One region of the Litoribacillus peritrichatus genome, then DNA from elsewhere that is predicted to be linked to it. Evidence: predicted binding sites of a transcription regulator. Region 1 holds the regulator's gene; the other holds the start of a gene.
What was found. Region 1 encodes sigma-54, which starts transcription at its own class of promoters, with help from an activator protein. Its sites were predicted from a motif close to TGGCACNNNNNTTGCTNT; they were not measured.
Positions count from the first base shown of each region.

Region 2: the regulator sigma-54 is predicted to act here: its motif matches at 5,977-5,994, upstream of glnL (nitrogen regulation protein NR(II)).

Region 1 covers NZ_BAABBN010000015.1:76,824-92,187, reverse strand. The annotation lists gene lptB (LPS export ABC transporter ATP-binding protein) at 10-735, shown strand; gene ABD744_RS19770 (RNA polymerase factor sigma-54) at 896-2,413, shown strand; gene hpf (ribosome hibernation-promoting factor, HPF/YfiA family) at 2,550-2,837, shown strand; gene ptsN (PTS IIA-like nitrogen regulatory protein PtsN) at 2,884-3,330, shown strand; gene rapZ (RNase adapter RapZ) at 3,369-4,217, shown strand; gene ABD744_RS19750 (HPr family phosphocarrier protein) at 4,294-4,563, shown strand; gene mgtE (magnesium transporter) at 4,756-6,129, shown strand; gene yjgA (ribosome biogenesis factor YjgA) at 6,177-6,692, shown strand; gene ABD744_RS19735 (YhdP family protein) at 6,739-10,584, opposite strand; gene rng (ribonuclease G) at 10,610-12,106, opposite strand; gene ABD744_RS19725 (Maf family protein) at 12,091-12,675, opposite strand; gene mreD (rod shape-determining protein MreD) at 12,735-13,223, opposite strand; gene mreC (rod shape-determining protein MreC) at 13,213-14,100, opposite strand; gene ABD744_RS19710 (rod shape-determining protein) at 14,240-15,283, opposite strand.
Region 2 covers NZ_BAABBN010000007.1:932,472-947,835, forward strand. The annotation lists gene ABD744_RS13920 (DUF6701 domain-containing protein) at 1-2,713, shown strand, start outside; gene ABD744_RS13925 (TatD family nuclease-associated radical SAM protein) at 2,815-3,429, shown strand; gene glnG (nitrogen regulation protein NR(I)) at 3,442-4,875, opposite strand; gene glnL (nitrogen regulation protein NR(II)) at 4,872-5,945, opposite strand; gene ABD744_RS13940 (DUF4124 domain-containing protein) at 6,141-6,683, opposite strand; gene glnA (glutamate--ammonia ligase) at 6,872-8,278, opposite strand; gene thiI (tRNA uracil 4-sulfurtransferase ThiI) at 8,719-10,179, shown strand; gene typA (translational GTPase TypA) at 10,348-12,165, shown strand; gene pip (prolyl aminopeptidase) at 12,307-13,281, shown strand; gene ABD744_RS13965 (S8 family serine peptidase) at 13,356-15,364, opposite strand, start outside.

The sequences.
Region 1 (15,364 bases):
CTTCATCGTATGAGTATTTTGGAAGCCAAACATCTGGCCAAGAGTTATAAATCAAGAAAGATCATTCAGGACGTTTCACTCTCCGTATCCAGCGGCGAAGTGGTTGGCCTGCTCGGCCCAAACGGCGCAGGTAAAACCACCTGCTTTTACATGATTGTAGGTTTGGTTAAGCCCGATAATGGCACTGTCAGCATTGATGGCAAAGACATCACCCACTACCCCATGCACGGACGAGCTGAAGCAGGGTTAGGCTACCTGCCCCAAGAAGCTTCCATTTTCAGAAAACTGACGGTATCACAGAACATTTACGGCATTTTAGAGCTGAGAACCGAATTATCCAAAGCACAAAAGCAAGAAAAGCTCGAATACCTGCTTCAGGAATTTCACATTACCCACATTAGGGATTCATTGGGTATGAGTTTGTCAGGCGGTGAACGACGTCGCGTTGAGATTGCCAGAGCGTTAGCCACCGACCCACAGTTTATTCTTTTGGATGAGCCTTTTGCAGGTGTCGACCCTATTTCAGTCAATGACATTCAAGGCATTATTAATCACTTAAAAGGGTTGGGGATTGGTGTTCTGATTACCGACCATAATGTCCGAGAAACGCTCGGCATCTGTGATCAGGCCTACATTGTTGGCGAAGGACACATCATTGCCCAGGGCCAAAGTGAAGATGTACTCAACAATCAAAAAGTAAAAGATATTTACCTGGGAGAAAACTTCAATCTCTGAGGTTTTGAGACAAACAAGACACACAAATCAACACTGTCGCTTTTTTTTTGGTTTATACTTGGTTGCCAATGGCAAATAAATTGCTTGTATGGATTTTATTTTAGATACTTTTAGGTACACCATACATGCTGAGTGAAAGCATAAGGATACGTTGTAATTTATGAAAACATCGCTTCAGCTCAAGATGGGTCAATCCCTGACGATGACCCCTCAGTTGCAACAAGCAATTCGCTTACTGCAATTATCGACCCTCGACCTTCAGCAAGAAATTCAACAAGCATTAGAAAACAACCCGATGCTTGAAGTGGAAGAAGATTTCGAACAAGGCCCGCAACAGTCCATTGAAGACAAAATGGCTGAAAAACCTCTGGATCAACAACCAAGCGCCGAACAAGAAGAAATCAACAACACCAATACTGACGAAGTTTCAGCCGAAGGGGAATGGAACAACGACATCCCGGAAGACCTTGGTATTGATACCGGCTGGGACGACATTTATCAACACACCCCGACTTCCGCCGTCGCACCCTCTGACGACGACGGTTTCGATTTCGAATCCAGAAATTCCGTCACCGAAACCTTACAAGATCACTTGAGCTGGCAGCTGAACCTGACGCCAATGACGGACACAGACAAAGTCATTGCCGAAAACATCATTGATGGTATCGATACCGACGGATACCTTCAGACGTCTGTTGAAGACATCTGCATCAGCGTTAATCAGGAACTCAACCTGCCTGACGAAGAACAAGTTGAAACGGACGAAGTGGAAGCGGTTCTGACTTTGATCCAACGCTTTGACCCGGTTGGTACCGGCGCCAGAAGCCTTCAGGAATGCCTTCAGGTTCAGCTCAATCAAATGCCTCCTGAAACACCGCATTTGCCTGAAGCCAAAATTGTGGTTTTACGCTACCTCGAATTGCTCGGCAACAAAGATTTTGCCGGCATCATGCGAAAAGCACGTCTCAAAGAAGATGTACTGAAGAAGATCATTGATTTAATTCAAACCCTTCACCCTCGTCCCGGTGAACAGATTGACCAACAAACCCCCGACTATGTTGTACCCGATGTGGTCGTTCAAAAAATACAGGGTCGCTGGCGGGTGGATCTCAACCCCGAAATCACCCCTAAGATTCGAATCAACCCAAGCTATGCGTCATTGATACGCAGAGCGGATAACAGCACCGATAATACGTTCCTGAAAGACAACATGCAGGAAGCCAAATGGTTCCTCAAAAGCCTTCAGAGCCGAAATGAGACATTGCTGAAAGTATCGACCAAAATCATGGAGCATCAACGTGGCTTTTTAGACTACGGTGATGAAGCAATGAAACCATTAGTTCTGCACGATATTGCTGAAGCTGTGGAAATGCACGAGTCCACCATTTCCCGGGTGACCACTCAAAAATACATCCATACGCCACGCGGTATTTTCGAACTAAAGTACTTCTTTTCAAGCCATGTGAGCACAACCTCCGGCGGGGAATGCTCCTCTACGGCGATCCGCGCCATCATTAAAAAACTGGTCGCAGCCGAGAACGCCAAAAAACCGCTGAGCGATAACAAAATCGCGACCTTGCTGGGAGACCAGGGCATTAAAGTTGCTCGTCGAACCATTGCAAAATACCGTGAAGCCATGAACATACCACCATCGAACGAGCGTAAACGTTTGGTTTAAACAACTTGATACATATCATTGTATTCGAAGAACGCAGGGGCTATATTAAAGGTGAAGGGGCGGCAGACCCCTCTGGTTTGCACATCGAAACTGGAAAATCACTGGACCACAATATACAAATTTAAGGAGTCCGTATATGCAAGTAAACATCAGTGGCCAACACCTCGAATTAACACCCAACATTCGCGAATATGTTACTTCCAAATTAGACCGACTTGAGCGACACTATGACCAGATAACCAACGTTCAAGTTACCTTAAGCGTAGAAAAACTAAGACAACAAGCAGAAGCCAAGTTACATGTAACCGGTGGAGAGGTGTTTGCTAACGCAGAGCATGACGATTTGTACGCAGCAATCGATGCTCTGGCTGATAAGCTGGATCGCCAACTGATTAAGCATAAAGAAAAAGCCAAGGCCCGTTAAACCACATGTAGCTGCGATGATAAAAGAACGTGATGAGCAGCATTGAATGGATTTAAAAACCATATTACTACCAGAGCGCACCTTAAGGTGCGCTTCCTGCCAAAGCAAAAAAAGAACCATAGAAGAACTTTCAAAAATATTTTCCGAGACACTGGCAGGTCCCTCTGAGCACGAAATTTTTGACGCATTTATTGAAAGAGAGCGTCTTGGCAGTACAGGCCTTGGCGACGGTATTGGGATACCCCACTGTCGGTTAGCCGCTTGCAAACAGCCAACCGGGGTGCTTCTATTACTGGAGACACCGATTGATTTTGACTCTCTGGATAAACAAAAAGTGGACTTGGTCTTTGCGCTGATTGTGCCGCAAGAAGCCAATGACGAACATTTGGACATACTTGCAACCATAGCAGGCAAGTTCAGCAGTCCTGAGTTTAGGGATAAATTAAGGTCGACCACAACCGATTCCGAACTCTTCAGAGCAATCACTGATTAATTTTGGATTTAACCTAGAGTAAGAGTTAGACCCTCGTTATGAAAATGATACTAATAAGCGGCCGCTCTGGCTCTGGTAAAAGTTCCGCCCTTCACGCTCTGGAAGATTGCGGTTTCTATTGCATTGATAATTTACCCAGACCTTTACTTACCGACCTGATAAAAAACATTGCTAACCATGTGGAGTATGAAAACACCGCCGTTAGTATTGATGTTCGCAACTTTTCAGGGGACTCAGACCAGCTGAATAACCTGCTGGCAGCCCTCACAGAATACAACATCGAACACCAGATCATCTTTTTAGACAGCTGCGAAGATATCTTAGTCAAACGTTACAACGCATCTCGCCGAAAGCATCCGCTTACTTCAGAACAACGCTCCCTGAGGGAAGCCATCCAAAAAGACAAAGAACTGTTAACGCCTCTGATGGACGCAGCGGATCTGGTTGTTGACACATCGAATATGTCCATCCATGACCTTAGAGACTTAATTCGAAATCGCATTACCGTCCATCAGTCCCATGAAGTTTCTTTGCTGATTCAATCATTTGGATTTAAGTACGGGGTCCCAACCGACAGCGACTTAATGTTCGATGTACGCTGCCTACCCAACCCCTACTGGGAACCGAGTCTTCGTAACTTTAATGGAAAAGACCCGGAAATTGCCGAATTTTTAAGTCACCATGACAGCTCAAAAAAAATGCTGGCCGACATACAAGGCTTCATTGAATACTGGGTGCCCATGTATAAGAAAAGCGGCAGAGCGTATATCACCATCTCCATTGGTTGTACCGGAGGCTGTCACCGTTCTGTTTATATTGCAGAACAATTGACTAAATACTTCAATACGCTATATTCTGAAGTTCATTTAAAGCACATACAGCTTTAAATAATATTTATAATATTATCAACAACTTCCAGTTTAGATGCTCGATCAGATTCACACTCGAAAGGAAAACATGTACATGCAGCAAATTGAAGTAACCTTAATCAATAAATTAGGACTTCATGCACGCGCTGCCGCCAAACTGGTCAATACGGCTTCCAGTTTTTCTTCTGACATTTCCATACAAAAAGGCGCTCAAACCGCCAACGGTAAAAGCATCATGGCGGTTATGATGCTGGCTGCATCCTGCGGTACCGACCTGGTGATTACCGCCAAAGGCGATGACCAGGGAAGCGCACTTGAGGCCTTGGAAAACCTGATCGCAGACCGATTTGATGAACCTGAGTAAATTTAACAAAATCAATACACTACATCTTCATTTTACTTTTATACTATTCATCATAAACAAACATCTCTGATAAACCTGAAAAAGACAAAAGAAACCGTCGTTCACAGCACAGAGATCAAACAAACAAAACGCCCAACGGCCTTCTGTTATAAAAATTTCGAACGAACACTTATCTTTTCGCAGGCGTGATATATGGCAGCAACACTGACCAATAAATCAAGCTCTTCTCGAATGAGGACGCTTAACAGAGCACTGGAATCCGGAGCGCTCAATCAGGTCAGTCGTATGCTTAACCATACACTTTCCAGAGCAGAACTCGGCCACCTGCTCGAATCATCGCCGCCGCGTACCCGTAAGATTTTATGGGAACTGCTCGATAAGAAGCGTCAAAGTAAAATTCTTCCCTTTCTCGGTGATGAGCTGATTGCAGACGTTCTGCGAGACATGAGTGCCGAAGAAGTGGCAGATGTGACCGTTGATGGTGACATCGACATTGACGATGCCGTAGACATACTTCAGGTACTTCCTGAAAAAGTTACCCAAGACGTTCTGAACGTCATGGACGATCAAAATCGTCAGCGAGTAGAGGCCATTCTGTCCTACCCGGAAGATACCGCTGGCGGCCTGATGAATACCGATACCGTCACCATTCGAGCGGACATTACCCTCGACGTGGTGTTAAGGTACCTTCGCAGGCACGAAAGCATACCAGCAACCACCGATAACCTGATCGTAGTGAACCGAAAAGACGAGCTTATCGGACTATTACCTATTTCTATCTTATTGGTTTCCGACCCGTCGATCACGGTACGTGAAATCATGGAAACTGATTTTCACCGAATCACAGCAGACACACCGGATGACCAGGTCGCACAATTGTTTGAACGGGAAGATTTGGTTACTGCCCCCGTCGTCGACGGAAACGGCAAACTGCTTGGCCGGATCACCATTGATGATGTAGTTGATGTTATCCGTGAGGATGCCGATCACTCCCTTATGAGCATGGCCGGCCTGGATGAAGAAGACGACATTTTTGCTCCGGTTTTCAAAACCAGTCGCAGACGCGCAGTCTGGTTGGGAATAAACTTACTCACAGCATTTTTAGCCTCGGCCGTTATCGGGATGTTCGAAGCAACACTGGAAAAAGTGGTGGCCCTCGCTATCTTAATGCCTATCGTCGCCAGCATGGGCGGAATCGCCGGCAGTCAAACACTGACCTTGGTCATTCGCGGCATTGCGACCGGGCACATCAGGAACAACAACTTAAGCTGGTTACTGAGCCGTGAGATTTTAGTAGGGCTGATAAACGGTTTGCTCTGGGGCAGCGCCGTTGCCATTACGGCCGCGCTGTGGTTTTCGGACATCACCATCGGCTTTATTATCGGCGGAGCCTTGCTTATCAATCTGGTTATCGCGGTATTTTCGGGCAGTATGCTTCCGTCTTTGTTAAAATCAATGAATATTGACCCGGCACTTGCCGGAAGTGTGTTACTCACGACCATTACGGACGTGGTTGGCTACCTGGTATTTTTAGGCATGGCTACCTTATTTTATAATTTAGCATAAGCACAGTAACCCGTTTCCGCCCCAAATAAATCAAGGCACTGAATTCCATGGCACGTAAAAAACGCGAAGTATTTGAAGACGACGAAATCGAAATCATCAGTAAATCTCAACTTAAACGAGAAGCGCTTGAACTACAGGAAATAGGCAAGCAACTGATCGAGCAAAAAAAGTCGGTATTGGATGCGTTGAATCTGACTGACGACTTGCATGAAGCCATTGTCGAACACAAGCGTCTCAAGCAAAACGAAGCCAAACGTCGCCATATGCAATACATCGGTAAGCTCATGCGTGAAGTGGATGCCGAAGCCATCTCCGCTGCACTGGAAAAGAACCGGGCAGGCAGTGACCAGCAAATCGGCCACTTGCATACGGTTGAGCGCTGGAGAGACAAACTGATCGAGAACGATCAAAATATTACCTTGTTTATGGACGAATACGAAAACGTAGACCGTCAACAACTCAGGCAATTAGTAAGAAATGCCAAAAAAGACGTGGAGCAAGATAAAAATCGCGGCAACACCAAAAAGCTGTTCCAATGGCTGAAGGCAACCATTCCTTTCTAAGATCAGATCAGAATTCGATCTGACCAATACCCAGTAAAACTAACCATTACTTCTGCTGGGTATTAACCTTGGACTGAGCCTCCAATATCGGCTCATCCCAAGTTCCAGACACCTGATAGTCCACCCCAACAAACTGATCTACCACACCACCCCAAACCTGCTGTCCAAGCAATAGCAACCCCCCGACAATCGGAGCGACTCCCGCTACTACCACAGCAATAGGCAGCGTGCCACTGACCGGTACGGTCAGACGCAGTTGATAGTCCAAAGTTTCTTTCGCCAGATTGGTGGTACCGGAAATCAACATTTGAGAGCTTGGCCCACGGATAGTCACAGGTGAATCCGTAACTAAGACCTCTTTATTCAAAGATAACTGACCGGAAACCTCATCAAAAGCCAGCCCGGTCGAATAAACATCGCTGAAATCCAGCTTAAGACGACGACTTAACGAGCTCAAGTTAAAGAGACCAAACAATTTCAGGGTGTTGGCCGATTCACTGACGTTTAAGAAGGCTCCGTCATTCATAGCCAGATCAACTAACCCCTGTGTTCGAAGCCGGTTAAACGAAGCCGGGCTCCCCTCCCAATAAAGAAAGGTATCCAATTGTGCGGATTTACTTCGAATGGTCGGGTCATAACCCAGTTTTTTAGATACCTCACTGACATCACCGGCCTTCAGGTTACCGTCCAGATAGGAGGTATGACGTCCATCAATGAAAGTCCACCACAACTGTCCATTAGCGGCAAACCCAAGCGTGTTGGAATCTTTAACCGTAAGCAAAGTGCCTTTCTTAATGGGCTGGAAATTTCCTCGCCAAACACCTAAATCCTGCCCTGCCACTCTCAACTGCCGAATAGAGATGTTCATTGCTGGTATCACCGACGGGTCCAGCCCGGCTAGCGGGTCATCATCAATGTTATATACCAGCCTAGATTGCAACTCATCCTTAGTTAATGGCTTCTTAGCTGCTTTTTTAAGCTTCTTCTCTCCGCCCAACCTCAGATAGTCCAGTTCGACCTGAATTGCTTCTGCATCTGACTTAGGGGCACGCACTATACCTGCAACCTGCCGGGAGCGAACCGCAACTCGGTGAGCAGAAGGAGAAGACGAAACACTCAAAGACAATTCATCCAACTGCTCACTGCCCAATTGGGCCTGTTCAATGGCTACGTCTGCATAAACAGAAAGACCGTCTGAGGGCCCTTTGTTATTTTCCACTTCAATGTCAGCAAACACTTCCAACCAAGATTTAATGTCCAACTTGGCCAGGCGCGCAAACAAGAAAGTTCCCTGATCAGGCACTCTTGAGTCCTTAGGTAATTGACCAAAAGAAATTGTCGTCCGGTCAATGCCGTCCTTGAGAGCGGTATTCAAATCTACATTTAACGCGCCTACATCAATCGCGTGTTCAGTCTCTGTCTCAGCCAACTTACCTTGATAAACAAAAATAACCGAACTTTCAGGGTCAGGTTTGGCCATCGGATGCGGCAAGAGAGAAACAACGCCTTGCAAATCCGACCGAACATCCACTGTCACTTCTCCGTGCTCAAAAACGGAGACATCAAAAAAATATTTGAGGTTGCCAGAGAGGTAGTTTTCTAAGTTCTTAGGCGCTTTCTGCCAGCTCAATAATTCTGGAACCCCTGCCGTGCCGCGCCCCTTAATGACATAACGATCCTGCTCAGTATTCAACTCCAATTCAACCGGGCCTTTTAACGCTTTCCCCTTCAGATCTTTCACCGAAAGTAACGACTGATCGTTATAGTAAATACTGCCTGTGACCTGGCTAACCTCGGGAAGATCCGGAAGTACCACCCGCGCCGCCAAAGGATTCACTTCAACATCAATGGCTGTAACTTCTTCACGATCAAGATCGAACGTTAACTTGGTGTGAAGTTTTGCGTCGCCTTCAACCTCCCACTCTCCCATAACAGCACCAAGGGTGTCATTCAGTGGCGAGTTTTCAATGAACCGGTAAAAGCGCTCCAACCGAGACTTTGACTCAACACCGATATCAAGCGAATAGGCATCTTCTTTCCAAATTTCAGGAAAATAAACGTTCAGGTTTTGAATAGGGTTCCCTAAGGCAACTGCATCGTGGACCTGAGCCGTCAGTTCTTGGTTGGTTAACGCGAAATGGCCTGAAAAGTTTTCCACTTCAGGCCAGGACGGGTCAAATTCGAGTGACTTACCAAACGCTTGGGCATCTATCAGCAACGTATCTTTCACAGGAACAATCGGGTCTATCGTCGTTGTGAACAGCAGCCGTCCATGCTTGACCGCCGTTTCCGGTAAAGAGGCTTGCAACCAGGTTAATAACGAAGGATCTAAATCAATAGGCAAGTATTCCAGAATTTGGCCTGCATCACCGCGCGTCACTTGAACATCCACCCCAAGTCGGGCTTCGTCGGCCGGCATCTCCAGTTCAAAGGCAAAACCCACGCTGGCATCAATCGATGGAGAGTCCAGCTTTAAACCATCACTGTAGGCACGCACCACATTTTCATCGTACCACCAATCCACACGACCAGAGACACGATCAAAATGCTGAGACCTTTGAAAAACTTCCGGGAACGACAAGGCCGTAGAGCCTGCTTCGATGTTAATAAAGCCACGGTCCTGCTCCAGGACTAACTTACCATGGATGTTGGTCGCACCCGGGGCACCTTCCCAGGGTTCAGCGCTCAAACCTTCAACCTGAGCTTCAAGTCGGAACTCGCCTTCGGAGTTCAGCCAGGCCACAGGGTGATTCAGTGTCCCTTTGGGCGACAGCACAGAAATGTCTTTTTTTAAGGTCTCCAGTTCCGATGGCAACCAACTGACTGCGTCCACCAGAGTCTCCAAATGTACCTCAGGCGTTGTCCACCACCAATTTCCTTGATAATCACAAATGACACGATGGGCATCGCTGGATTTAAGTACTCCGTTTAACTCAACCTGGGCCTGTGGAATATTGATCGAGCAATGATTGTCCGAAAAATTACCCGCTACCAGGACTTCTTTCGAAGACAACTTGAAATGTCGGCCATCTTCTTTATTTCGGACAGTAAAGTCACCCAACTCTGACTGACTGACAAAATCCACACCCCGATAAGACCAGTTAATCCAGGTTCTGACGGTCGTTGCCAAACGGTCGATCTGATAGGTTTCAGACAGCGTAATTCGATCGGTCCAGTCCAGCGAATCCAGGTCTTCCACTTCAATAAACAGATCGAAATTGAAATCCGGGTCGCCAGGCAACTCAATGGCTTCGCCACGAAACGTCATATCAATGGGGTTACGACTGCCTTGCACTTCACCTTCAATTCTGGAGTAGTCCCCTTGTTTGGATAACACCAAATCGAGCTCCATGGCTCGATCAAACGGCTCATCCGCATGATAGAGGTGCAGTAAAGCCCCTCTTATATCAATATTACCCTGATAAAAAAGCAAATCGATCCAACGGTTTATTTCCAGGCTTGCATCGTTTGACACAGGCGAATCGGACACCACCAAACCATCCAGCGACCAGGACAAGTCGCCCTGTTGCCGTATCGTCATTTCCAGTCCATCGACCACAACTTCATTCAGCACAGGTCGAAAATACCAAATCGATTTCAAGGTATTCAGCTCGATGATTATATTCTTAGCATGAGCGAGCGGCTTGCCACTTTCTTGATGAACCACTTTCAGATCTTTAAACGCTAACAGAGGATTTACGCCCGACATCTGATTGTAAGTCTGAGCAAACGACAGATCATAGCCAGACTCTGTTTCAATCCAAAGCTCAATGTCTTTACTGTAGCGGTTGTATCCCCATAACATCACCTGCGCTAATGACCAGGACACCATAAAAACAATGGTGCACAGAAAGAACACCAGCCACAGCCAGCGCTCTATTTTTCGGGTCATTGAGGTAATCGGTAGAGACATATTTTTAACGAAGCACTACATCAAACTGCTCTTGGGAGTAATCCAAATCAACCTGAAACTGAATGGGTGCCCCAATAAATTGTTCTAAATCCGCAACACTGGCGGATTCTTCATCCAACAACATATCCACCACCGCTTGTGAAGCCATCACCATATAACTGGTGCTGCCATACGCTCTGGACTCTCGGATGATATCGCGGAAAATCTCATAGCAGACAGTTTCCGCAGTTTTCAGGGTGCCCCGACCTTCACAGGATGAACAAGATTCGGTTAACAACTGCCCCAAGCTTTCACGCGTTCGCTTACGGGTCAGCTCGACCAAACCTAAATCAGATACACCACTGATCTTGGTCTTGGCATGATCTTTTTCAAGCTGTTTTTCCAGCATTCTCAAGACCTGCCGCTGATGCTCCTGATCTTCCATATCAATGAAATCAAGAATCACAATCCCGCCCAGATTTCGTAATCGCAGCTGACGACCAATCGCGGTCGCGGCTTCCAGGTTGGTTTTAAAAATGGTTTCTTCCAGATTTCGATGACCAACAAAACCACCCGTATTTACATCAACGGTGGTCATGGCTTCGGTCTGGTCGATGATAATGTAGCCCCCTGACTTCAACTGAACCCGGCGGGTCAGGGCTTTTTGTAATTCATCTTCCACACTGTAAAGGTCAAAAATAGGCCGCTCACCCGGATAATACTCGAGCTGAGACACCACTTCAGGAACGTACTTTTCAGAGAAACCAATGCACTTTTGGTAGGTTTCCTTAGAGTCAATCCGGATTTTTTCAATATTAGGACGAACCAAATCCCGAAGTGCCCGCTTATACAACGGAAGGTCTTCGAAAATAAGAGCCGGTGCTTTGACATTGCTCATACTGGCACTGATGTATCCCCACAGCCGTTTCAAAAAACGAACATCGGCCAGAATATCCTCACTTGGAACGCCATCTGCGGCCGTTCTTAAAATAAAGCCATCGGCATGGGCACCACCTTCATTTTCATCCTCAACGCTTTCACTGACGATGGTTCTAAGGCGATTCCGCTCTTCCTCGTCCTCTATTCGTTGCGAAATGCCTACATGATCGTTGTCTGGCATATACACCAAATAACGAGAAGGAATCGAAATTCTGGTGGTTAATCGCGCCCCTTTACTTCCAATCGGGTCCTTGGTGATCTGAACCACAATCTCCTCCCCTTCATTCAGGAGAGAACTGATGTGATCCGGTTTTTGACGAGCAAACTCCGAATCTTTGATGGGTAAATGCACATCCGCAGCATGAATAAAAGCTGCCCGCTCCAGGCCGACATCCACAAACGCCGCCTGCATTCCGGGTAACACCCGAACCACCTTGCCTTTATATATGTTACCGACAATACCCCGGGTATTGCTCCGCTCAATATAAACTTCTTGTAACATGCCGTTTTCTACAACGGCTACACGCGTTTCCACAGGCGTAACATTTATCAGGATTTCCCCGTTTTTTATTCCTGATGCCATGACCACCACCCCTCAATTTTTGCTTCCATCAATAAATCTGCGGTCTCTGCCAAAGGCAAACCTACGACCGAGCTATAACTTCCATCAATCGATCGTACCAGCATACCACCCAGCCCTTGTATTCCATAACTTCCTGCCTTATCGCAAGGCTCTTCCGTCGCCCAATACGCCCTGGCCATGGACTCCGTTATTTCACGAAAACAAACCTGCGTGGATACCACCCGGCTCAAAACCTTCTCATCCTTCACCAAAGCAACCGCCGTCAACACCTGATGGGTTTTACCAGATAAAGACAACAACATCGAGACTGCGTCTTCTTCATCTTCTGGTTTGCCCAGAATCGCTTCTCCACGCACCACTGTGGTGTCTGAACCCAACACCCAGGTACCTGATTGGCTCCTGGCAATGCAACGCGCTTTTTCAATGGATAACCGCAACACATAGTCCATCGGTGACTCACCAGAAAGCGGGGTTTCATCAATGTCTGCAGGGCGCGTCTGAAACTGAACACCTAACTGGGATAATAACTCTTTTCGCCGGGGGGACTGGGAAGCAAGAATAAGACTCATAGTTCTGAATAACACCGCATCAAAGTTTGCTGTAGAGCATCATTAGCTGTTGAATAAAATCAAACATGCCAACGACGATTCATTCTGCGCAGCATGTAATACATAGACGGCCACATCACTGCGCTGACCAACGAAGGAAGTAAAAACCATAAAACATCAGACACCGAGCCAACCCGTTCTTGCCACCAGTAGCTCATTAACTTCGTTAACCCCAGCATCAGGAACACCATCATCGACTGCTGTAACAAATTAAACATGCGCATTCGCTGATACAGAGTAAGGCATAAATATGCAACGATCGCATACTTCATCGCATTCAGGCCGAGATAATCCCCTTTAAAAATGTCGAGCAGCAACCCCACCAGCCAGCAACTCACCACACCAACGTGGTAAGGCAAAAACATCACCCAAAAAATCAGCACCAGCGCCATCCACTCAGGCCGGGCTACCGCTAACCACCCAGGTAATGGCCAGAGTTCCATGAGTAAGGCACATAAAATGCCAACAACAAATGGCCAGAACCAGTTTTTTTTGGCGCTAACGTTCATGCTCAGCATCTCCGGTCGCGACTTCTGGAGCCTCCGTGCTTAGCTCACTGTAATCAACAACGTCGGATTTCAACACCAACCATTGACGACTGCGGTCCAGCTCTGCCACCGGCAAGGCCTTGACCAACGCATACGGACGACCCGGATCATGGTATACAGAAGTGACTCGCGCCACCGGGTAGCCAGGAGGAAAACGACCACCCAGGCCTGAAGTGAGTAATAAATCGCCCTCCTCTACATCCGCAGTATCGGCCACATAAATCAGCTTTAACTGATCCAGACTGCCCGTACCGACAGCAATTGCCCGTGTTCCGTTTCGGTTCACTTCCACTGGCACGGCATGTGTACTGTCTGTAATCAACAGCACACGAGAGAACTGATAACCGGCTTCGACGACCTGACCAACCAACCCTTTGGCATCAATCACCGGCCAACCGACTCTAATACCATCGTTGATGCCTTTATCGATCACCGTTCGATGAACAAACGGGTCTGGATCAACAGCCACCACTTCCGCCAGCATATGCTCGGCATTAATCCGCTCTGAGCCCCCCAGGGTTTCGCGCAAGCGGATGTTTTCGGTGGTCAATGCGGCCATCCGCTGCATGTTCTTTTTCAGAATGATGTTCTCAGAACGCAACTTGTGATTTTGCTCTATGAGGTCGGTTCGGCTGGTCAGCATATCGTCCATGACCTCCGCCGTTTCATAAGGGATATCCATTAGGTTGTAAAACGGCACCGCAGTTAATCCCAGCACCCGCTTTACCGGATCGAGCCAATCAGTGTACTTATCAATTAAGATCAGACCACCCGACAAAACTGCGACGATAAACAAACGCAAAAAAATCGAGGATCTCGAACTAAAAATTGACTTCATAGATTTCCGTTCCTGAACGACAAACGCTTTGTCTAAAATATTCCACGCTGATACAGCAAAGCCGCTTACAGTTTCCTGCAAACGGCTTTATATTTCTGGATAAGGCTAGCGGGAAAACCCAGTCTTACCTGTCACAGACTTATTCGCCTGCCAATAAACTGAAGGTCTGCTTGTCCATCATTTCCAACGCTAAGCCACCACCACGAGCAACACACGTCAGCGGATCTTCAGCCACGATAACCGGCAAACCGGTTTCACTGGTGATCAACTTATCAAGATCACGCAACATCGCACCACCGCCGGTCAAAACGATACCTCGTTCTGCGATGTCGGAAGCCAGCTCTGGCGGACATTGCTCAAGAGCACTTTTTACCGCCTGAACAATTTGAGAAAGTGCTTCCTGAAGCGCTTCCAAAATCTCATCGCTGTTCAGAGTGAAACTGCGTGGAACCCCTTCCGCCAGGTTTCGGCCACGAACATCAATCTCGCGTACGACACCACCCGGGAATGCAGAACCAATTTCTTGCTTAATACGCTCAGCGGTTGAATCACCGATCAGAGAACCATAATTACGACGAACATAAGTCACGGTTGCGTCATCAAAACGGTCACCACCCACTTTAACCGAATCCGCATAGACAATACCGTTCAGAGAAATAATGGCGATTTCAGTCGTACCACCACCGATATCAACCACCATGGAGCCGTTCGCTTCTTCCACTGGCAAGCCAGCACCGATCGCAGCAGCCATTGGCTCATCAATCAAATAAACTTCGCGGGCACCTGCGCCCTGAACCGATTCTTTAATGGCTTTGCGCTCAACCTGAGTCGCTTTGCATGGCACACACACCAACACTCTTGGGCTAGGGCTGATCATGCTGTTTTCGTGAACTTTATTAATAAAAAACTGAAGCATACGCTCAGTCACATGAAAGTCGGCAATCACACCGTCTTTCATTGGTCGAATCGCCGTGATGTTTTCAGGCGTTCGACCTAACATTCTCTTCGCATCAGTGCCAACCGCAGCAACCGATTTTTTCCCGTTGTGATTACGGATGGCTACCACTGAAGGCTCATCTAAAATAACGCCCTGACCACGCACATAGATCAATGTATTAGCGGTACCCAAATCAATGGATAAATCACTGGAGAACATCCCACGGATTTTCTTAAAAAGACTCATATTCGCATTAACGCTCTTATGTCATAGAATGAGTGTGGCTAGAGGAAATTAGCGACTCACAAAATATGTAAAAAATTGACG
Region 2 (15,364 bases), on a different contig from region 1:
TTCTGATTATCAGGACACCTTCTCTACCGCAAGCTACAACAACTCAGACGGCAGCTCTGATTGGTCTGCAAACAGCTGGGTCGAAATTAATGATGATGACTCCCCTAGTGGCGGGCGAATCCGAATTACAGGTGGCGAACTGGAAATTCGTGGAGGAGGTGGTTCGCAACGACAAATCTATCGTTCAGCGGATATAAGAAATAACGTGAATGCTCAGCTTCAATTTGATATACGGGACTCCAATGCAGAAAGCAATGATGAACTGAGTGTTCATATTTATAACGGCTCCAGTTGGACGCTATTAGAAACATTTGATGGCAACGTGGCCGACTCCACCAAAACATATGATATTACTGCATACGTAAGTACAGACACCCGGGTTCGTTTTACTGAAGATTCAAATAATGGCAATGATCGTTTTTATATCGATAATTTAAGTATCACAGGGGATTGTCTTGCCGGTATTGATCATCTTGAGATCAGTGCTGCTTCTGACGGAAGTACTTGTAATCCACTTGCTGTAACGATACGAGCCTGTGAAGACAGTGCAGTTCCTTGTACTACGCTGGTGGATGATTATGAAGAATCAGTCGACTTGACCATTTCCACGAACCGGGGCGATTGGTCAATTAATGATGGTCAGGGTATTTTGACCGACCCTTCTTCAGATGACGGCGCGGCAACTTATCAGTTTCATACCGATGATAATGGTGATGCAATACTGGATCTGAGTTATATCTACGCCGATCAAATCAAAATAACCGCTTCGGATGCGACCAACAGTTTATCGGTTGTATCACCAACGATTACCTTTTCTGACAATGCTTTTGTATTGAACTGGGATGATACCGGGTCGAGTGATACCGTGGCGATTGCTGGTCGAGATCATGGGTTAACCGCGACTTATGTACGAAGAGACCCCATTTCGGGAGACTGCGGAACCGTTGCTTCTTACGATGGCCCGCAAACGGTGTCTGTAAGTCATACGCATTCTGGTGCCTATTCGCCAGTTCCTTCTGCGCCCGGCTTGACCGATGTGGTGGGAGGTAATTCGGTAACTTCGCCAGATACTGGCTTTTCTGTGGAATTTGATCAGGGTGTTGCTGATCTAGCACTTACTACGTCCGATGTTGGCCAGTACACAATTTCATTGTCTGATTCGAGTGGTTTTGTGAAAGATGATGCTGGGAACCCGATTACTATTACAGGCTCTTCTGCTCAGGTAACTGTAAGGCCGTTTGCTTTTGCAGTGGATGTTGGTGATGACTGTTCTGTTTCGTCACCATACCCAGGTGATAGGCATTCAGGTACTAATACAAGTGTATCAACTGGGCCGTCAAGTACGCCGGGTTTTATATCTGCTGGTGTTGACTTAAATTTATCTCTTAAAGCTGTAGCTTATAGCGCAGGGCAAGATGCTAATAGTGATGGGATACCTGATGACTTTAGTGTACTGCATGATAATGTATGTTTACCTTCTTTTGGTCATGAAGTCTCTCCTATAGCTGTTTCTTTATCTATTAGTGACTCTTTACCGGATACTTCTTCAGGTGGAGTTCAAGGGAGCCTTTCTACAACGTCTGTCACAGGTTTTTCAGGTGGGCTGAAGTCTCAAGCTATCAATTATGATGAAGTAGGCATCATCGATTTGGATGCCTCTTTAACTAACTATTTGGGTGTAAGTGGGGCTAATGCATCTGGACAACTCTATGACTTGGGGCGCTTTTATCCAAGTTATTTCAATGTAACGCATTCACCTTCTCCTGTCTTGGACGATGCCACAGGCTGGATGTGCAACTTTACTTATCAAAGTCAAAACTTCCAGTTTGAAAATGATCTTGTTCTTACGTTGACGGCTTATGAAGCAGGGGGGGATGTTGTTCAAAACTACGGTGGCGAAGGTACAGGTGAAGATTATTTTAAACTGACAGGGCTCGATCCTCAGGACGTCAATAATTTAAGTGTGTCTGATAATGTGACGGGAGTGAACCCTACACTGGCTTTTGATCAAAGTGTATCTACTGCCGTAATTACGGAAGCGGGTGATTATGATGGAGATGCGGTCATAACGTTCAGTGGATTTTTGTTTTCTTATTTAAGGGGGGCTAATAAGGCGAGTGGTGCAGGGGATATCCCTTTCAATGCAGACTTAGATTGGATTTTGGATAAGGGCGAACTGACAGACTCTGATGGTGCGTGTTTGAGCACACAGCTAGATCCCGCGACTTGCCTGGATTACACCATTGCTAATATCACAGGCACTCAAATTCGCTATGGCCGGGCCACGGTTAGCAATAACAATGGTTCGGAATTGTTGAATCTTGAGTTGCCTGTACAGATTGAAGAGTGGATGGAAACAGCCGCTTCAAGTGGGCAGTACTCGTTTCAGGTGAATGATGAAGATAATTGTTCCGGTACTTGGGTTGCTGGTGATGTGACTTTATCTAATTATCAGGGTGATTTGAGTGAATTACCTGCGCCAGGGGAAACAACTGTAAGTTTAGGTTCTTTTAACGATGGTGAAGGTGTGATTATTTTATCTCCACCTGGAGCAGGGAATGACGGCAGTGTGAATGTCACTTTGGATGTTGAAGACTGGTTAAAATACGATTTCTATGGTCGAGGTAATGAAAATCCAACCGGCACAGGTACCTTTGGCATATTCCCTGGTCGGAAACCCATATTCTATTTGCGGGAAAGCTATCAAAACTAATTATCCATTAGTTGAATGAGCGCTGATGTGCATCAGTGCTGACAGCGACCCTTTTGGTTAATAATTCGCCTAAATTGGCTTTTACTGATCGGGAGGCTCGCATGACAGACGCCATTCAGAATACGACGTTGGTGTATGATATTGGTGACAGGCGTTACATCAATCTGACCAATGCCTGTACCTTGAAGTGCAGTTTTTGCCCAAAAAACCAAGGCTCGATGCAGGTGCATGATTTTCAGCTGGATATGAAGAAACAGCCTAAAGCCAGTGAAGTTATTGATGCGTTGGGGGATTTAACCGATATTTCAGAGGTCGTATTTTGTGGTTATGGTGAGTCAACCCTCAGGCTGGGGCCTCTCATTGAAATTGCGGCTTACGTGAAATGGCAGGGCATACCGGTTCGGGTAAATACCGACGGGTTAGCGAATTTGGTGCATGGCAGAAATGTGTTGCCTGAAATGGCGAAGGTCGTGGACGCCCTGTCTATCTCCCTCAATGCTCAAAATGAAACGGTGTACAATCGCCATTGTTTACCCTCCAAAAAAGGCGCGTATCAGGCGCTTCTTGAATTCATCAGGGCGGCACCGCTTTATATTGAGAAAGTGGAAGTTTCTGCAATTGATGGGCTAGAAGGAGTGGATATCGAGGCGTGTCGTCGCATTGTAGAAAACGCCGGCGCTCAATTTAAGCGCCGGGTATTGGATGAAGTTGGTTAAGTTGCTGAGCGATCAATGATCGCCATCTTCATCCGGGTGGTCTTTGGTTTCCAGACCAAGCTCTTTGATCTTACGTGTCAGCGTATTTCGGCCCCAACCCAGTAGGATGGATGCATCGCGTTTGCGGCCAGCCGTGTGCTTTAACGCTGCTTCTATCATGATGCGTTCAAATGCCGGTACGGCATCATCCAAAACGCCCTGTTTGCCTTTGGATAATTCTTGATCTGCCCAGTTACTGAGCGCAGCTTCCCAGTTGCTGGAGGAGGTGTGAACGTTTTGTTCGTCCAGCAATTCAGGAGGTAGGTCTGAGATGTGTACTTCGCGACCCGAGGCCATCACGGTCAGCCAGCGGCAGGTGTTTTCAAGCTGTCGCACGTTGCCCTGCCAAGGCATACTGGACATGTACTCATAGGCTTCTTCCGTTAAAACTTTGGCCTCGACATTTAATTCGCGGGCCGCTTTGGCCAGGAAAAATTCCGCCAGTTTCGGAATGTCTTCACGGCGATCAGAAAGCTTTGGAATATGAATACGAATCACATTTAAGCGGTGGAATAAATCCTCACGGAACATTCCGGCTTCAACCAGCTTTTCAAGGTCTTGGTGCGTTGCTGCGATGATTCGGACGTCTACTTTGACCGGGGTGTGGCCGCCTACGCGATAGAATTCGCCATCGGCCAAAACGCGTAACAGACGGGTTTGCGTTTCTGCTGGCATGTCTCCGATTTCATCAAGAAACAGGGTGCCGCCATCGGCTTGTTCGAAACGGCCCCGACGTTGCCCGGCGGCACCGGTAAAAGCGCCTTTTTCGTGACCGAACAGTTCGGATTCAATCAAGTCTTTTGGAATTGCAGCCATGTTCAACGGGATGAACTCTTTGGTTCGGCGTGGGCTGTGTTTATGCAAGGCGTGGGCGACCAGTTCTTTACCTGTACCGGATTCACCGTTAATCAGTACGGTGATGTTGGATTGGGACAGTCGGCCAATGGCTCGAAACACTTCCTGCATCGCCGGTGCTTCACCAATGATTTCTGTGCCCGGCTCATTGATGGCATTGAAGGTTTCTTCTTTTTGCTCTTGAGCGTGCGTTAAGGCGCGCTTCACCAGAGTAACCGCATCGTCAATATCAAACGGTTTTGGCAGGTATTCGAAGGCTCCGCGCTGATAGGATTTTACTGCGCTGTCGAGGTCTGAGTGTGCCGTCATGATGATGACCGGAATTTCAGGGTGCTCTGTTTGGATTTGATCGAGCATATCCAAACCATCTACGCCAGGCATACGGATATCACTGATGATGACATCGGGCTGACTGTGCTGGAGTTTTTTCAGAATCTCATCACCGGATTCAAAGCTACTGGTGGGTAAGTTGGCTTGTGAAAGGGCTTTTTCGAGTACCCAACGAATTGAACGGTCATCATCCACGATCCATACATTATTCGTTTTGTTCATGACGTTAGCTCCAAAGGTAGATAGATGGTGAAAGCGGTGTTGCCAGGTTCACTCGCGCACTCAATTAATCCTTCATGTTGAGTGACTATGGATTGTGCGATGGAAAGGCCTAAGCCAGTGCCCTCGGCACGTCCGCTGATCATTGGATAGAAAATGTTTTCCAGGATTTCTTTGGGTATGCCAGGGCCGTTATCAATGATATCGAGCTGGCAGACCAGTCTGTGTCGTTCAGAGCCGATCGTAAATTGGCGTAAGGCTCTGGTTTTGAAACAAATTCGGGGGTCTGAAATATTGTTTTCCTGAAGCGCCTGCATGGCGTTTCGGCTGATGTTCAGAATAACCTGAATCAGCTGGGATGGGTCGGCATCAAACTCGGGGATACTTGGGTCATAGTCACGGACTAAGGTGATTGAGCCTTTGGTTTCTGCTTCAATCAGAGCATGAACGCGTTCCAGTATTTCGTGAATGTTGGTTTCAATTCGTTCCGGCAGCTTTCTTGGGCCAAGCATTTGGTCGACCAGGCTTCTTAAGCGGTCGGTTTCTTCAATGATGACATTGGTAAACTCGGCCAGTTGTGGGTCTGCGAGTTCTCGTTCCAGCAGTTGTGCGGCACCACGAATGCCACCCAAAGGATTTTTGACTTCGTGCGCTAAACCCCGGATTAATTCTTGGGTGGTGGCCTGCTTCGCTTTCATGTCTTCTTCACGTGAAATTCGAATCAGGCGATCCCGGGACTGCAGTTCCATCAACAAGTGAATATTGCCATTGGGCTCGGTGATCGGGGTCACGACGTAGTCGATCATGATTGGATCGTTGCCCGGTATAAACAGCGTTGCTTCGCGTTTGCTGAATGGGTGTCCTCGCTTTACGGCAGCCTCAAGCAATTCTGTGTTGTCCTCATCATCAGAAAATAAGGCGCTGATGTGCATGCTAAGTACTCTGCGTGCGCTTGCTTTGAACAGCATTTCCGCTGCTGGATTCATATAATTGATGGTCAGTTGAGGCGAAAGCTCAATGACGGAAGTACTGAGGTTATCAATAATTCGCTTGTGTGAAATTTTATAATCCATAATGGTGCACGCTATAAGTGATTATCAAGATAAAGCAAGAACCAAGCCAGCTTGAAAATGGATTGCTTAGGCGCTTCTGGCGTTGATGTGGTGCGATTTAGGGCGTTGAATCCCCTACCTAGTGATAAAACCTAAGTATATTTTAGGGCAGTTAGAATTTTAATGCACTAAAACGGTGCTTTCTGAATATGGGGTTTATCTGGGTTGTTTGCGTTTAACCTGGGCGCGGTGCACATGGATTGTAATCGCCGGGCTTTGAAGGATGCTTTTACCTTGTTTATTGAGGATCTGCACTGAAAGGCTGTGTGTGCCCCGGTTTACATTTTGAACATTGAACTGGCTGTGACTGGTTGGCGCGCCGGTGGCTGACCCGTCAATTAGGAGCTGGTATTTATCTCCGGATTTTAAGGGAGGGTTGGAGCTGACGTTAACAGAAAAACTGCCTCCGGTGCCGTGGATGTTGGTGTCGTGTTCTGGTGAGTCTATTGTGACGCTGCTGTATTTGGCCGTTGTTTCGACGGAGGTTTGCGGGGCGCTTTCTTCAGCTTCTGGCGCTTGGTATGCGGGTGCTTTGTATGGGTGGAGAGGCTCAATGTTGAGTACTTCTGCGTTCGGGTGAGGTTGGTCTGAATAAACAACGGTTCCGTCTGGTGTTACCCACTTATAAACTTTTGCCTGTGCATGAGGTGCGCTTGCAATGAGGGCAGTAAGCAGAAAGATTGAAAGTTGTTTAGGCATAGAATTGGCCGACTCAAGTTTATAGTTCATTGCTTTAGTTAAGCAGAGATAAAGTGCAAGAAGTCGGGTAGATGGCATTTGGCAGACCAAATGAGGAACTTTCAGGCACTGGATAGTTTCCAGTATAGTAATAAAAAAGCCTCCCGTGTGGGAGGCTTTTTTGTGTTCTAATCAATCAAAATGAGAGATTAAACACTGTAGTACATGTCAAACTCAACTGGGTGAGTTGTCATGTTCAGACGCTCAACTTCTTCAGTCTTAAGCTCGATGTATGCATCGATCATGTCGTCTGTAAATACGCCGCCTTCAGTCAAGAATGCACGGTCTTCGTCAAGAGCTTTAAGCGCTTGGTCGAAAGATTCAGCAACTGTTGGGATTGCTAGTGCTTCTTCAGCTGGTAGATCATACAAATCTTTATCAGCAGGATCGCCAGGGTGGATCTTGTTCTTAACACCGTCGATACCAGCCATAAGCATTGCAGAGAATGCCAAGTATGGGTTAGCGGTTGGATCAGGGAAACGTGCTTCGATACGCTTGCCTTTTGGAGACGCAACGTAAGGAATACGGATAGAAGCAGAACGGTTACGAGCTGAGTAAGCTAGCATAACTGGTGCTTCGAAACCTGGAACAAGACGCTTGTATGAGTTAGTAGAAGCGTTTGCAAAAGCGTTGATCGCGCGAGCGTGCTTGATGATACCACCGATGTAGTATAGAGCAGTTTCGCTTAGACCAGCGTAGCCGTCACCAGCAAACATGTTCTCGCCGTCTTTCCAGAAAGACTGGTGAACGTGCATACCAGAACCGTTGTCACCAACAAGAGGCTTAGGCATGAAAGTAGCAGTCTTGCCGTACATGTGTGCAACGTTATGTACACAGTACTTAAGCTCTTGAACTTCGTCCGCTTTCTTAACTAGCGTGTTGAACTTAACACCGATTTCGTTTTGACCAGCAGTCGCAACTTCGTGGTGATGTACTTCAATAGTCTGACCCATTGCTTCTAGAGCACCACACATTGCTGTACGGATTTCGTGGCAAGAATCGATTGGTGGTACTGGGAAGTAACCGCCTTTAACGCGAGGACGGTGACCCGTGTTGCCGCCTTCGAATGTTTTGTCAGTAGACCAGTCTGCTTCTTCAGCGTGAATCTGATAGCTTGCACCAGAGATGTCTGCTTTCCACTGTACGCTGTCGAAGATAAAGAATTCTGGTTCAGGACCGAAGAATGCAGTATCGCCCAGGCCAGTTGAAGCTAGGTATGCTTCAGCGCGCTTAGCAACAGAACGTGGGTCACGCTCGTAGCCTTGCATTGTTGCTGGCTCGATGATGTCGCAACGCAAGTTAACAGTTACTTCTTCTGTGAATGGGTCTAGAACACAAGTTTCGTCGTCCGGCATAAGAATCATGTCTGATTCGTTGATGCCTTTCCAGCCAGAGATTGAAGATCCATCGAACATCTGACCGTTTTCGAAGAATTCTTCGTCAACTTCAAATGAAGGGATAGTTACGTGCTGTTCTTTACCGCGCGTATCAGTGAAGCGAAGGTCAACCCACTTCGCATTATGTTCTTTAATAAGTGCAATTGTATTGTTAGACATTAGTCTCTCCGCTACACATCAATTAAATCTGACCAAAAGGTATAAGGTCAGCATTAATCCTTTTGATTTCGGGTATTCCGAATCTTGTGCCAGTTAAAGCAAACAGTGTGCCAAGTGCTAAAACGATGGAAAGCCGCAAGATTTCAGGGGTATACCGCAGAGCTAACTATAACTATGCATTTTATTAGTGCAAGCGTTTTTTATTTTGCACTTATTTGGTGCTTGAGGGCTAATTTGGTGCGTTGATAGTGCGATTATAATGATCACCGATTTAAGCTGTGGTGAAGAGGAAAATTGCACTTTTGGGTTTATGTTGGGATTGTAGTGGGGGTGGTGTCAGTATTTTTGTATCGCCTGTTGTGCTCAGGTATAATCCGCCGATTCTTTGGTCTGTTGAGGTTTTGACATAAACTTCAGCCTCTGTATTGGTGTGTTCTGCCATGAAATACGTCGTTAAGTTATTCCCTGAAATTACCATTAAAAGCCGTCCGGTTCGAAAGCAGTTGATCAAACAGCTGAAAGCGAATTTAAGAACGGTCTTGAAAAGAATTGATCCCGAATTAAAAGTCTCGGGTCAGTGGGATAACGTTCAGGTAGAAACCGCTTCAGAAGACAGTGCGGTTGTTCAGCAGGTAACGGCGGCGTTGGCTTCTACGCCGGGCATTGCATATTTTATGAGTGTTCAAAAGTACCCTTATGTCGATTTCGACGACACGCTAGAGAAAGCCAAAGCGTTATTTGCGGATAAGATCAAAGGCAAGACGTTGTGTGTCCGTATTAAACGTGCCGGCAACCATGATTTTAAATCGGTCGATGCAGAACGCTATATTGGTGGTTGTTTGCGTCAGCAGTGCGAAGCCAAAGGCATTGATCTTAAAAACCCTGAAATTCAGATTAATCTTGAGATCCGGGATCAGGATCTTTATCTCGTTCATGAGCGTTATGAAGGGCTGGGTGGTTATCCGATCGGCAGTCAGGATTCAGTCTTGTCCTTAATGTCCGGTGGCTTCGATTCGACGGTTGCCAGCTATTTAATGATGCGTCGTGGTATTCAGACCCATTTCTGCTTCTTTAATCTCGGCGGTCGTGCTCATGAGTTGGGCGTAAAAGAAGTTTCTCACTATATTTGGGAGAAGTTTGGCAGTTCTCATGGCGTTAAGTTTGTCAGTGTGCCATTTGAGGGTGTGGTGGCTGAGATTCTGCAGAATGTGGAGCGCTCTTACATGGGCGTTATTTTAAAGCGGATGATGCTTAGAGCGGCGAGTAAAGTTGCTGAAAAAATGAAGCTCGATACTTTGGTGACGGGCGAAAGTATTGCTCAGGTGTCCAGTCAAACGCTTAAAAATCTGTCTGCTATTGATCAAGTGACGGATACCTTGGTGCTGCGCCCGTTGGTGACCACTCATAAACAAGAAATCGTCGACATCGCTTCTCAAATTGGTACCTATGAGTTTGCGGCTCATATGCCGGAATACTGTGGTGTGATTTCTGATAAGCCGACCACTCGTGCTTCCATGGAGCGGGTTCATAAGGCGGAAGAGGGATTTGATTTTGGTGTTTTGGAGCAAGCGCTCGAAGACATGATGATTCAAAAAATTCAGAATGTGGTGGACGACTTCAAGCAGGACGTTCAGGTCGAAGAAGTCTCTGAGCCAGAAACTACGTCGTCTGTGATCGTGGATATTCGTCATCCGGATGAAGAAGAGCAGGCGCCTTTGGCTATTGATGGCGTTGCAATCGAAAAAATTCCTTTTTATGCGCTGCATTCAGCGTTTAAAGAAAAGAGCCTTGAAACTGAATATTTGTTGTATTGCGACCGTGGTGTAATGAGCCAGCTTCATGCTCAGCAATTACAGGCGGATGGCTATACCAATGTGAAGGTATATAAGAAGTCAGAATAAGTCGCGATCAGTGACTTATTACTTCTATATAAATTACCAATAAAAAGATGTAGAATGCGCTCAAATTTTAACCCTTCAGATTTGTAGGTCTGAAGAGCTCGTTGATAAAGGTGTTTTAAATAACACATTTGTTAAGTATAGGGTCGTACGTACCCCTTGGAGAATCCTTTGATACACAGATTAAGAAACGTTGCGATTATTGCACACGTTGACCACGGCAAGACCACTCTTGTTGATAAATTGTTGCAACAGTCCGGCACATTGGATCGTAAAGATCAGGGTGCAGAACGCATCATGGACTCAAACGATCAGGAAAAAGAGCGTGGCATCACGATTCTGGCCAAGAATACTGCGATCGAATGGAACGATTACCATATTAATATCGTAGACACACCGGGACACGCCGATTTCGGTGGTGAAGTTGAACGTGTTCTTTCTATGGTGGACTGTGTTTGTTTGTTGGTTGATGCTGTTGATGGCCCAATGCCACAGACGCGTTTCGTGACACAGAAAGCATTTGAACAAGGTTTGAAGCCAATTGTTGTTATCAACAAGATCGACCGTCCGGGTTCTCGTCCAGACTGGGTTATGGATCAGGTCTTTGATTTGTTTGACAGCTTAGGTGCGACTGACGAGCAGTTGGACTTCCCGGTTATCTATGCTTCAGCATTGAACGGCTTGGCGGGTACTGAGCCTGACGAGTTGGCGGATGACATGACGCCGTTGTTTGAAATGATCGTTGATAAAGTACCGGCACCAGACGTTGATGTGGATGGTCCACTTCAGATGCAGGTGTCTGCATTGGATTACTCAAACTATCTGGGCGTTATCGGTGTTGGCCGTATTACGCGTGGTACGATGAAGCCAAGCAGTCAGGTTTCGGTAGTCGATCGTGATGGTAAAGTCAGAAACGGTAAGATTCTTAAGCTTATGGGTTACATGGGGCTTGAGCGTGTTGAAGTTGAACAGGCCACCGCTGGTGATATCGTTTGTATTACGGGTATCGACGGTTTAGGTATTTCAGATACTGTGTGTGATCCTGCTACTCCTGAGGCATTGCCAGCATTGTCTGTGGATGAGCCAACGGTAAGCATGACTTTCCAGGTGAACAACTCTCCGTTTGCCGGTCAAGACGGTAAAATGCTGACCAGCCGAAATATCTCTGAGCGTTTGGATAAAGAATTGATCCACAACGTTGCGCTGCGCGTTGAGCAGGGCGACTCTGCTGAGAAATTTAAAGTATCCGGTCGTGGTGAGCTTCACCTGTCTGTATTGATTGAAACGATGCGTCGTGAAGGCTTCGAGATGGGTATTTCTCGTCCAGAAGTGGTTCAGCGTGAAGTGAATGGCGTTATTGAAGAGCCTTATGAAAGCGTGGTGGTTGATGTTGAAGATCAGCATCAAGGCCCGATCATGGAAGAGTTCGGCAATCGTCGTGCAGAAATGACCAACATGGTACCAGACGGTAAAGGCCGTGTGCGCATGGAGTTCATTATGCCTGCGCGTGGCTTGATTGGTTTCCGTAACCAGTTCATGACGTTGACTTCCGGTAGCGGTATTTTAACATCGGTATTCGACCATTACGGTCCTGTTAAGGCCGGTGAAGTTGCTCCACGTAATAACGGTGTATTGGTTTCCATGGTTCAGGGTAAAGCACTGGGTTATTCACTTTGGATGCTTCAGGAACGTGGTCGCTTGTTCATTGACCCGAACGTTGAAGTATACGAAGGCATGGTGATTGGTCTTCACAGCCGTGATAACGACTTGGTGGTTAACCCGATTAAAGGTAAGCAGTTAACCAACGTTCGTGCATCGGGTACAGACGAAAATATTCAGTTGACCCCGCCTGTTCGTATGACCCTTGAGCAAGCGCTTGAATTTATTGAAGACGATGAATTGGTTGAAGTAACGCCGAATCATATTCGTATTCGTAAGAAGTTCTTGAAAGAGCATGAGCGTAAGCGCGAAAGCCGTAGTAAGAAATAAGACACATTAATGTGTTATCAAAGCCGTGTGGTGAAAACCACACGGCTTTTTTATTGCCTAAACAAAACGCTATATTTACTCTAGACTTAGTAGCTCAAAGCGATAATAAATTGAAAATTAGCCAGCTTTAGGATTGATGACATGCATACTCTATACCCAGAAATTAAACCATATGCAGAGCACTTTCTACCTGTTTCCGAGTTACATACGTTGCATGTGGAAGAGTGTGGCAGTGAAGATGGTATCCCTGTATTGGTGGTTCATGGTGGGCCGGGAGCAGGGTGTGATGCTTTTCAGCGACGTTTTTTTGATCCTGAGAAATATCGGATTGTACTGTTTGATCAGCGAGGTTCAGGAAAATCAACGCCTCATGCTGAGTTGAAAGATAATAACTTAGCCATGTTGATTCAGGACATTGAGCATATAAGAGAAACCTTGGGTGTGGATCAGTGGGTGCTTTTTGGTGGCTCATGGGGTTCAACATTGAGTTTGGCTTATGCTCAAGCGCATCCGGATCGTGTTCAGGCCATGATCTTGCGTGGTATTTTTCTGTGTCGGGATCAGGATATTGAGTGGTTGTACCAAAATGGTGCAAGCCGTATTTTCCCTGATCACTGGAAAGGGTTTCTGGATGCGATTCCTAAAAATAAGCACGACGATTTACTTACGGCGTACCATGACTTAATCACAGGCGGTAATGAATTAGCCAGGATGGCGGCTGCGAAAGCCTGGTGCAAATGGGAAGGCAGTTGCTCCACGTTAAAACCAAACCCTGCGTTGGTGGATCACTTTATCGATCCGCACTTTGCGTTGTCGATGGCGACCATGTGTGTTCATTATTTCGTTAATCGGGGTTTTTTAGAGCAGGATCAATTGATTCAGAATTGCCATAAGGTGGCGCATATACCAACGGTAATCATTCATGGCCGGTACGACATTGTTTGTTGTATGGATAATGCTCAGGCGCTGCATGATGCTTTGCCGGAATCGACCTTGCAGGTGGTCAGAGAGGCGGGACATTCCGCGAAAGATGCACCGCTGACGGATGCACTGGTGAGGGCGACGGATGAAATGTGTCGTCGGCTAACGGGTGAAGATGATGAGCTGGATGCTTAAAGCGAACCGGTTTACTGATTAAAATACCAAAAGGGCCATCTTAATGATGGCCCTTTTGGTATGTGCTGTTGCTGTTATTGACTGAGTTGGGGGCTGATTGCCTGAACTGTAGAGCTTTTTTGGTTCGGCGTTTTTTGAAAACCTTCAAACTCTGGGTCGGTTGTTGAATTGTTGTTTGCTGTGAGTTGGCTGTCAAAGCTTACGGTGAAGTCGATGCCGGAATGGCTTTCGTTGACCGAAATGATGCTGGTTTGACTCAGTGTCGGATACGCCCCGCAGCTTTCACCTGAGTCGCATATGAGGTTATCGTTATTCATGTCTGTGCCTGCAACGATTTGATAATCGCCAGAAGGTATCCCTTGAATTTCGTAAGTGTATTGTCCGTTAGAGCTGGCCGCTCCGGTAAAGGCTACCGTGACCTTGTTGTCAGGATCGGCCGGATCGATCACCAGAATATAAATATAACCGGCGTCTGCTGTGATTGGGTTGGTTGCTACCTGCATTTGGATATTCAGTATGCTTGAAGTGGTTCCCGCATCAAAGGTGATGTCTGCCGAATAGTTCCCGTCGCTCAACCCGGTTCTGTCGATATTGATGGTGTAGCTGCCAAAGTTATTGCCATCGACGTTGTTGGCGGTGGCGGAGGCCCAGGATTCAGTACTGGTAATGCTGTTGATGGTTAAGGTTTGTTCGCTGCTGTCACTTACGGTAATCGCGCTGGAGGTGTTGAAGCTGCCAAAGTTAATGGTATTGGAAGATAAAACTACAGAGGCCGGTGCGTTGTTGGCACCACCTGCGGCAATGACTGCTTTGCGGGCGTTAATCAGGCCGTAACCAAACTGGTTATCAAAACCGGGTGTGCCTATGTCGTCGGTTAAGTCTCCGGCCTGGAGCAGTGCCACGAATTGGTCTGCATCAATATTTGCGTTGGCTGATTTCATTAACGCCGCTACGCCTGCCACATGAGGTGCAGCCATGGAGGTGCCTTCAAAAAAGCTGTAATTAAATTCAATGTTGCCGCTGCTGTCGTCACCGGCGGTACTGAGAACACCGTCCGGGAAACCATCATTGTTGGTGTCTGTACTGATAGCGCCGCCAGGTGCTGCAACGTCCAGGGTGTTGCCAAAGTTGGAATAGCTGGCTCTCTGGTTGCTGATGTTGGTCGCGCTGACAGAGATGACGTTGTCATAACTGGCCGGATACTCCGGAGAGGGTGTATTACTGTTGCCGGCAGCCGCAATGACAATGATGCCCAACGCTTCTAATTGGTTAAAAAGGTCTTGTTCGGCCTGAGAGGAAGAGGGGGAGCCCAGACTTAAGTTGATAATGTCTGCCCTTTGAGCTGGCGTAGTGCCTGAATCGTTGCTTAAACCTGCTGCATATCGAAGACTTTGCATGATGTCGTAGTTGGTGCCGAGGCCGTTTTCACCAAGAACCCGCATCGGCATTAACCGTACCCCGCCAGCCACGCCTGCGCCACCAATGGAGTTATTGGTGGTTGCTGCAACCGTACCTGCGACATGTGATCCGTGGAAGCTGCTTGAGCCGTCGTTGTTGGACTTATCACCAGGGTCGTCAGGGTTATTGTCGATGCCGTCGCCGTCTAAGGCTGCATCGGCGTCGCTAATGAAGTCGTAACCGCTGATGACTTGGTTTTGTAAGTCGGGGTGATTCAATAACACGCCGGTGTCCACCACCGCTACGATCACATTGCTGTCACCCGTTTCGATGTCCAATGCTTCTTCTAGCTGAATGGATTGATAATGCCATTGCAGGCTAAAGTGTTGGTCGTTTGGGGTGAAGAGTTTGGTACGAATGTAGTTCGGTTCGACCAGTTGATACTCACCGGAAGTATTTAACTCGGCAATCCATTTCAATGTGTCCAATTTCTGCTGTTCGGCTTCGGCCCACTTTCCGGCATCTAGGGTGGGCTTGGTGTTGGTATTGGCCTTTACGCTTGCGGTGTTTAGGCTGGCAGGCATGGTCAGTTTACCAATGTTCGGCGACTGGCTGGCACTGTTGACAGAAACAGCTGCTTTAGGTACAAAAATAGCCTCACCGATGACGAAATCGGAACTTACGC